Regions from separate parts of the Bartonella jaculi genome, predicted to be linked through region 2. Evidence: predicted binding sites of a transcription regulator. Region 2 holds the regulator's gene; each other region holds the start of a gene.
The links. The regulator LexA, encoded in region 2, represses DNA repair genes until DNA is damaged. The targets are predictions, from matches to a motif close to TGTTCNNNNTGTGTTCNG.

Region 1 (3,204 bases), on a different contig from region 2:
ATAACGCTCTATTTCTTCACGTAACCACGTAGAATCGGTTTCTTTCCAGCGTCGCTCCAAGTTCGGGATAACACCTTCAAAGTATTGAGACGGTGTATGCGTGCTCAAATCATTTTTATAGACAAAGGAGCTTGCTTTTCTTTTGGTGCCATAGAGAATAGCATGCTGCGCTTCTTCTGAGAGTGTGGACCATTTATCTGTAAGTTTAAATCCATAAATTTTACCCAGTGATTCTAAGATTTTGTTATAGGAGAGTGAGGATGATTTAGACGAAGGGGCAATTGCTCCGGCTTCTAATGTGAGATTTTCATTTGGTATGATGCTTGTAGGATCGATTGCTTTTTTCGTGCCAAGTCCATCGCAAAGAGGGCAAGCGCCAAAAGGGCTATTGAATGAAAATAGCCGTGGTTCAATTTCAGGGATAGAAAATCCAGAGATCGGGCAAGAAAATTTTTCTGAGAAAATAAGCCGCTTGTGTGTTTCATTTTTTGATTTATTGGCAGATTCCTTCGTGGTTTCTTTCTGTCCCAAAGGTTGGTCTGCCATTTCAGCAACGGCAAGCCCATTTGCTAGCTGTAAACAGGTTTCTATACTATCAGCTAAGCGAGGAGCAATGTCATTACGGACAACAATACGGTCCACTACTACATCGATGTCATGTTTATACTTTTTATCAAGAGGAGGAATATCAGGAATTTCATAAAAATTTCCATCAACTTTAGCACGCTGAAATCCTTTTTTTAAAAGTTCTGTTAACTCTTTCTTATATTCTCCTTTTCGTCCACGTACCAAGGGTGCCATAATAAAAATTCGTGTTCCTTCTGGTAGGTCCATAATTTGATCAACCATTTGACTTACGGTCTGACTTTCAATAGGAAGTCCTGTAGCTGGAGAATGAGGAACACCAATACGTGCAAAGAGAAGGCGCATATAGTCGTGAATTTCAGTAACAGTTCCTACCGTCGAACGAGGATTGCGGCTGGTTGTTTTTTGTTCAATGGAAATAGCAGGGGAAAGACCATCTATTTGATCGACATCTGGTTTTTGCATCACTTCCAGAAATTGACGTGCATAAGCAGAAAGGCTTTCAACATAGCGACGTTGGCCTTCAGCGTAAATTGTATCAAAAGCTAAGGATGATTTACCTGATCCAGAAAGCCCTGTTATGACGATCAATTTGTCACGAGGGAGATCTAAATCAATATTTTTAAGGTTATGTTCACGTGCGCCGCGAATGGAGATGTATTTCTGATAGGTCATGTCTATCCTTGGCATATGCGACAAAAATTGAACACTCCTAAGTGAAATAAAACTGTTTCGTTAGAATTACAATGTGTTTCATTATATTTTAACGCGGAAAGAGACGGCAAGTTCTGTGGAAAGAGAGAAAAGAGAGCAGCTTTTTATTTTTAGGAATGGAATAAACTATACCTTGTTGTCATCTTTTGTTATAATCGCCCGATTTATGATTTTGGAGTTTATGCGATGGCTGGTAGCCTTAATAAAGTTATTTTGATTGGTAATCTCGGTGCTGATCCTGAAATTCGTCGTTTGAATTCTGGCGATCAAGTGGCAAATTTGCGTATTGCTACTTCAGAAAGTTGGCGTGATCGTAATACGAATGAGCGTAAAGAGCGCACGGAGTGGCATAGTATCGTTATTTTTAATGAAAATCTTATCAAAGTTGTTGAACAATACTTAAAAAAGGGAAGCAAAATTTATATTGAAGGCCAGTTGCAGACGCGCAAATGGCAAGATCAAAATGGTAATGACCGTTATACGACGGAAGTTGTTTTGCAAAAATATCGTGGTGAATTACAAATGCTTGATGGACGAAACATGAGTGGTGGAGAACAAATGCAAGGGGCAACTCAGTCGAGCAGCCGTTATGGCAGTGGTGATTTTGGGGACAGTAGCTTAAATCAGAGAGATGTTTTTGCTCAGAATAATAACCAGTCGGAAGAGAGTTTTTCGCACAAATTAGATGATGATGTGCCTTTTTGATGATTTGTTTCAGATCTTAAAAGTTTAGGAAAGGTGGTTCCGTTTATTTTATCTGTGATTTTTAACATAAATAAATAACATGTTGAAAATTATTGTTAAATTTCTTCTCTGTTTCAGGGGAGAAAGTGGTGTTTTCGCATGTTTTTCGGTATATAAAGAGTCAAATGATTCTTTTTTGAAAGTCTTGAAGCTGTGACCGATCTTACTCCACACCCAGAACGTGATGTGCTGACCGGTATTGAACCAGTCAGTATTATTGATGAAATGCAACGCTCCTATCTCGATTATGCGATGAGTGTGATTGTTTCGCGTGCACTTCCTGATGTGCGTGATGGTCTTAAACCTGTTCATAGGCGTATTCTTCACGCTATGAATGAGATGGGGCTTGCTTTTAATAAATCTTATCGTAAGTCTGCGGGTGTTGTCGGTGAGGTTATGGGGAAATTCCATCCTCATGGTGATGCTTCAATTTATGATGCGTTGGTCCGTATGGCGCAGGATTTCTCTTTGCGAAATCCATTAATTGATGGTCAAGGAAATTTTGGTTCTGTTGATGGGGATCCGCCTGCCGCGATGCGCTATACAGAGTGTCGTTTAGAAAAAGTTTCGGAAGAGCTTTTAGCTGATATTGATAAAGATACAGTTGATTTTCAGGATAATTATGATGGGCGTGAACGTGAGCCTATAGTTTTACCGGCGCGTTTTCCTAATCTTTTGGTTAATGGGTCAGGGGGGATTGCCGTGGGAATGGCAACCAATATTCCTCCCCATAACCTTGGTGAAATCGTTGATGGTTGTATTGCCTTGATTGATAATCCCGATATAACGCTTGATGAGATCATTAAAATTATTCCTGGTCCTGATTTTCCTACCGGTGGCATTATCCTTGGACATTCTGGTGTCCGTTTGGCTTATGAAACAGGGCGCGGTTCAATTATTATGCGTGGTAAGGTTGATATTGAAGAAATTCGCAATGGTCGACAGGCAATCATTGTGAGCGAGATACCTTATCAAGTTAATAAAGCAACGATGATTGAGAAAATGGCCGAATTGGTGCGTGATAAACGCATCGAAGGAATCTCTGACTTGCGTGACGAATCTGACCGTGATGGATATCGCGTTGTTATTGAGCTGAAGAAAGATGTTGTTGCGGAAGTTGTTTTGAACCAATTGTATCGTTATACACCGCTGCAAACTTCT
Region 2 (3,204 bases):
CTGGAAAGCCGACAATAAATGTTGATCGCAAAGTGAGATCTGGACAAACTGCTCGCCACTTTTCAATTCTACGATTCATTTTTTCCATAAGAGCGGGACGTTTCATATTACGCAAAACGTTTGGTGATGCATGCTGAAAAGGGATATCCAGATAAGGGAGAATTTTTCTTTCAGCCATCAATTCAATAACTTCATCAACATGAGGATAAGGATAAACATAATGCATACGTATCCAAACACCCATATTGCCTAATTCGCGACAAAGATCGAAAAATTTTGTTTTTACTATGCGATCTTTCCAAGGCGTTTCTAGATATTTAATATCAATGCCGTAAGCACTGGTATCTTGTGAAATAACCAAAAGCTCTTTTACACCTGCTTGTACCAGTTTTTCAGCTTCGCGAAGAACATTATTGATAGGACGTGAAGTAAGATTACCGCGCAGTGTAGGAATAATACAAAAGCTACACCGATTAGAACATCCTTCAGAAATTTTTAAATAAGCATAATGGCGAGGTGTTAAACGAATACCTTGGGGGGGAACTAAATCGATAAAAGGATCATGAACTGGAGGAATTGCTTTATGAACTGCTTGTATAACACTTTCATAGGCTTGTGGTCCTGTAATAGCCAACACATTAGGATGTACTTGACGAATCACATCAGGATCAGCACCAAGACAGCCCGTTACAATAACTTTTCCATTTTTTTTGAGGGCTTCATCAATATTGGCGAGTGATTCATTTCGGGCAGAATCAAGAAAACCACAGGTATTAATAATAACGAGATCAGCACCTTGATGCTTATGTGAAATTTCATAACCTTCCGAACGAAGGCTTGTAATAATTCGTTCAGAATCTACAAGTGCTTTTGGACATCCAAGGGAAACAAAACTAATACGCGGTGCTGCCATGATAATCCTTGCAACTTTATGATGAAAACTAAACTTTATCTGCTACTTTATTAAGAATAAAAGAGGCTCTTTATTTTTTTTATAGATGCAATACAATGCTTTAGAAAGTTATTTAATTTTTTTCTACAAAATCTTATGAGTATACGTAGCATAACGCACGAAAAAATACTAATATAATCTTATATTGAATATACGGAGCGTGCGAGATAGATTTTTTTGTTTTCTAATATTTGCGAATAAGTCCAATAAGCTTACCTTGTATCTCTACACGCTCAGGTCCGTATATGCGTGTTTCGTAGTGAGGATTGCCAGCTTCTAATGCAATAGAAGCTCCTTGGCGTCGATAACGTTTTAAAGTTGCTTCTTCTTTATCAATAAATGCGACAACAATTTCACCGGATGTTGCTGTACTTTGGCGTTTAACAATTATAGTATCCTTATCAAGGATTCCTGCTTCAATCATAGAATCATCTTTGACTTCTAAAGCGTAGTGCTCACCTGAATTAATCATGTCTTGTGGTAAAGAAAGTGTATTTATTTGTTGCTGTATAGCGGAAATAGGTACACCAGAAGCAATACGCCCCATAATGGGAATCGTGGTATTTTTTTTCTCTTCTTCATCAAAATTATCAAGATTGCCGAAGTTTTTTGATATTTTTCTTTTGTTATCCTCTATTACACTAGAAGAAATTTTACGCGCTAAAGAAAGATTAAATGTTATTTTCTCAGGAAGTCGCACAATTTCTACTGCGCGGGCACGATTTGGCAAACGACGTATAAAACCTCGTTGTTCTAGGGCTGTAATAAGTCTATGAATACCAGATTTTGATGTAAGCTCTAATGCAATTTTCATTTCATCAAAGGAGGGGGGAATACCAATGTCTTTCATATGATTGTGAATGAACAAGAGTAGCTCATATTGTTTACATGTCAGCATTCAATGTTCCAATCAAAAGAATCAAAAAAGAAAGAAATAGAAAATAAAGTATATCTATCCTTCATTATTTTACATTTTTTCAACACAAATCAAAAGCATCTTCTTCATTTTTTTGAATTTAAAAGTGGAATTAATGAAATTAGACTTCTTTATTTATAAACAATTTATATTATATTCTTAATTAATAATATATTTTAAATATAGACATAATTTATTTTAATTTAATATGTGTTATTCTATCAAACAAGAGTAATTAGCTTAAACTAAATTACACAATCAGTTTTAAAAAAATCATCTGTATCTTCTAAGAAGATATTTGTATATCTTGGAATTTATTCATAAAGAAAAAAGATATCTTTTGATTTAACATAAATGATAGTTCAATACGCATTTAGAATCATTTTACATAGTATTGTTACTTTTTTATTTTTAGTAAAATTATTTATAATAGAAATATTGTATGCATTATTTTCATTTTTTGTCTTTATAAAGTGATATATTTTCAATATCGTGGCAACTGTGCCAATCTCTGAATTATTTCTGCTTTACTCTCTTCTATAATAAGCTTCTGGCAAACGAGCATAATGCTTTATCGAAAGCATATTCACATATAGAAAACGAGAACAAAAACTTAAAAAATACTAAAATCAGAAAATATATTTCATAAATATATGCCTTTCCAACACTTTCTAGTAAATATGCTTTTTCTCCATGTCCTATTCGTTATATTCACAACAGTGGGTAGCATTGATTTCTTTTTATGCGCTTTGGTTATTTATTAAAACCCAGTTTAATGCATTTACATGCATTCCTCCTCCTCTCGTATTCACATTTTGAAACTATGAGGTATTTTTGCGTTTAAATCACTAACCTTTTATTTAAGTTCGAAAAGCGAAAAAAGCAGAAAAATATTGATAACTAAAGCAAAGAATAATTTTTTTTTCGAAAGGTGTTGACCAAATGAAAAGTCAACCGTATGTTCCTCTAACTTTCTACAAGCAAGATAGCTTGTTTGGGAGCGCGTAGCTCAGCTGGTAGAGCAACTGACTTTTAATCAGTAGGTCCAGGGTTCGAATCCCTGCGCGCTCACCACTTTTAAATAAGGTTAGTAGGTTGTGCAAGATTTCAGGAATTTTGTGTTCTTTGTTTCTCTTATCTTATTTTTCTGTATGTTCTGAACCTTTTTAATTGATTCTATTACGAGACGTTTTCTGTCGGTTGTTTTAGTATAAAACTGTGCCATGCTATCTTCTGTGAAGCCAAAAAGCGCTTTAAGTTGTAATACCGTAGCTTCTGCATTGGCTGCACATGTTGCTACTAACTCTCTCAATCTATATGCTGTTTCATTCAATAA
Region 3 (3,204 bases), on a different contig from region 2:
GCAATTTTCCTTTTTCTCGCCCAGTTAAAAGAGCTGCTTGTAATCCGATTTTTTCAGCAAGAGGAGCAATTGTCGCAAAATGTTGTCGAGCCAGAACTTCTGTTGGCGCCATTAAAGCTGACTGTCCAGAATTTTCAGCAATCTGCGCACTTGCCATCAGTGCAACAACGGTTTTGCCTGCTCCCACATCGCCTTGGAGAAGCCTTAACATGGGTTCAGGTGATGCTAAATCTTTTTCAATATCTTTTATTGCTTCACTTTGTCCATTTGTCAGCTGGAAGGGCAGGGCTTTCATTAGTTTTTTAGTATAGGTGCCATTTGAGGGGCGAGAGGTTCCGGCAAGAGATTTGGTTTTTAAACGCACGAGACCAAGAGCCAATTGACAGGCGAGTAATTCATCATAAGCAAGACGTCTGCGTGCTGTACTTTGTAAGGATAAATCATCAGGATCTACGGGGGAATGGATGCGGCGTAAAGCAACAGAGAAAGAAGAAAAGCTTTGCTGCTTTTTGACGCTTTCCTCTATCCATTCTGGCAATAAAGGAATATATTCAAGAGAATTTTGTATTGCACGTCTCAACGTCTTTGCTGATAATCCAGCAGTAGAGGGGTAGATAGGTTCGATTAATGGAATCTGATTGCGTTGTTCGCTTGGCGCAATATGGTCTGGATGAATCATCGAAAGTTGACCATTAAATCGTTCCGCTTTACCTGATACAATGACTTTTTTTCCTTCTGGGAGTTGTTTTTTTAACCAAGAAGGTTGGGCATGAAAAAAGACTAAATTTATTATTCCTGTTTGATCATGAGCGATAACGCGATAAGGGAGGCGGCTACGGCCAGTCGGGGGTGGTTGGTGTTGATCGATGATAATTTCAAGAGTAAGGGTAACTCCTTCCTGTGCAAAAGCAATATTAGGTCGCATTCTGCGATCTATAACGGAGAGAGGCATTAGTCGGAGAAGGTCAATAAGGGTGGGGTCACGTTGTATAGAATGAACGTTTAAGACTTTGGATAGTAAAATACATACTTTGGGGCTGATTCCCGAAATGGTACGAATAGAGCTAAAAAGAGGATTAATAAGGCTGGGACGCATAAGAAAGATTTTTAGCTCGCTCTCTTTGTTTTTTCTAGTGCTTTAAAGGAGTTTTTGGGGATAAATCATAAACGCAAAAAAATCATATCAATATGATACGCTGTCTTTTCTTTTTGTGTGTTTGTTTTCTTATTCTATAGGCATTTTTCTGATGGCATTTAAAAGATGAAGTATAAATAAAATTAGAATATTTTCTGGATATGCAAGAGTTTTAAAGTTATAAATTTTTAGCATGATGGACTACAATGCTATCTATTTCGAGACAGATAATAGGTGTGATTTGATATTTATTTTGTGATGGGAAATTGTGAGAGTGTCAAAAGATAAAAGCAAAACACGAGACGGTAAAAATCCCTTTCCTCGCTTTATTCATTTAAGAGTACATTCAGCTTATTCATTGCTTGAGGGAGCTTTAAAAATTCAACAAATTATTCAACATGCCATTTCTGATGGTATGCCTGCGGTAGCTATTACAGACACGAATAATTTGTTTGGTGCTTTAGAATTTTCTCAATATTGTTTTTCTCATGGTATTCAACCTATTATTGGTTGCCAGCTTGCAATTGATTTTGATGATGACAATCATCACCCGCGTTTAGCCAAAGGGCATCATCCTTCTGATTTTTGCTCTATTGTATTGTTGGCTGCTAGTGAAAGAGGTTATGCGCATTTAGTGCGATTGGTTAGTCGCGCTTATCTTGATAAGCGTGATACTGATCCTCCTCATATTAAAGCGAGTTGGTTATTGTCGCACAGTGAAGGATTGATCGCTTTGACCGGTGGAAGAGGTGGTCCTCTTAATTTGGCTTTGGCAGAAGATAAAAAAGCACGCGCTGTTGAACGTTTAAGTTATTTGAAAACAGTTTTTGGTGATCGTCTTTATATTGAATTACAACGACATGGTTCTTACGATCGGAAAGTGGAAGCTGCACTTGTTGAATTGGCTTATACACATGATATCCCTCTTGTTGCGACAAATGAAGCTTTTTTTCTGGGTAGGCAAGGATATGAAGCTCATGATGCGCTGATGGCGGTTGCAGAAGGACAAATCGTATCTAATCCAGAGCGTAAACGTGTGACGCCAGATCATTATTTGAAATCACAAGATGAAATGGTTGCTTTATTTTCTGATCTTCCAGAAGCTTTAGAAAATAGCGTTGAAATAGCACTACGCTGTCATGTGGCTACACCAATTCGAAAACCGATTTTGCCTCGTTTTATAGAGCAATCTGTGGATTCAACTTCTACTCTAGAAGAAGACAATGAATTGTTAAATCAGGCTAAATCTGGTTTGAAAATGCGTCTTGAAACAATCGGTTTAGCGACAGGCTATTCTATAGCAGATTATGAGCAGCGTCTTGATTATGAAATTTCAGTCATTACCCGTATGCATTTTTCTGGCTATTTTCTTATCGTTTCAGATTTTATAAAATGGGCAAAAATGCACGGTATTCCTGTTGGACCGGGACGTGGTTCTGGTGCTGGTTCACTTGTTGCTTATGCGTTGACTATTACCGACGTTGATCCATTGCGTTTTTCTCTTCTCTTTGAACGTTTTCTCAATCCAGATCGTGTTTCTATGCCAGATTTTGATATTGATTTTTGTCAAGAGCGGCGCGAGGAGGTCATTCGTTATGTTCAGAAAAAATATGGACGTGATCAAGTGGCTCAGATTATTACGTTTGGTAAATTGCAAGCGCGTGCAGTGTTGCGTGATGTTGGGCGTGTTTTAGAAGTGCCTTATCGTCAAGTTGATTATCTTACAAAATTAATTCCTGCTACGCCTGGTAGTCAGGTTGAATTGGCAGATGCTATCAGGGATGAACCAAAATTTAAGGAAGAAAAGAAAAAGGATCCCGTTGTTGGACGCATGTTGGATATCGCACTTCAACTTGAGGGGCTTTACCGCCATGCATCGACCCACGCCGCAGGGATTGTTATTGGTGATCGGCCGTTATCAGAACTTGTTCCAATGTATCGTGATCCGCGTTCTGATATGCCAGTAACGCAATTTAACATGAAATGTGTTGAACAAGCTGGGTTGGTAAAATTTGATTTTCTTGGATTAAAAACGCTTACTATTTTGAAAATGGCTGCGGATTTTGTTG

Region 1: uvrA (excinuclease ABC subunit UvrA) is a predicted target of LexA. The motif match lies at 1,277-1,294, and genes of this name have one in related genera.
Region 3: dnaE (DNA polymerase III subunit alpha) is a predicted target of LexA. The motif match lies at 1,202-1,219, and genes of this name have one in related genera.

What each region holds. Positions count from the first base shown of each region.
Region 1 covers NZ_BAABIZ010000003.1:110,809-114,012, reverse strand. Annotated here, with positions in the region: gene uvrA (excinuclease ABC subunit UvrA) at 1-1,260, opposite strand, end outside; gene ssb (single-stranded DNA-binding protein) at 1,486-2,004, shown strand; gene gyrA (DNA gyrase subunit A) at 2,197-3,204, shown strand, end outside.
Region 2 covers NZ_BAABIZ010000006.1:42,047-45,250, forward strand. Annotated here, with positions in the region: gene rimO (30S ribosomal protein S12 methylthiotransferase RimO) at 1-913, opposite strand, end outside; gene lexA (transcriptional repressor LexA) at 1,137-1,850, opposite strand; tRNA gene ABD915_RS04020 (tRNA-Lys) at 2,867-2,942, shown strand; partial or broken gene ABD915_RS04025 (hypothetical protein) at 2,956-3,189, opposite strand.
Region 3 covers NZ_BAABIZ010000003.1:77,931-81,134, reverse strand. Annotated here, with positions in the region: gene recG (ATP-dependent DNA helicase RecG) at 1-1,096, opposite strand, end outside; gene dnaE (DNA polymerase III subunit alpha) at 1,410-3,204, shown strand, end outside.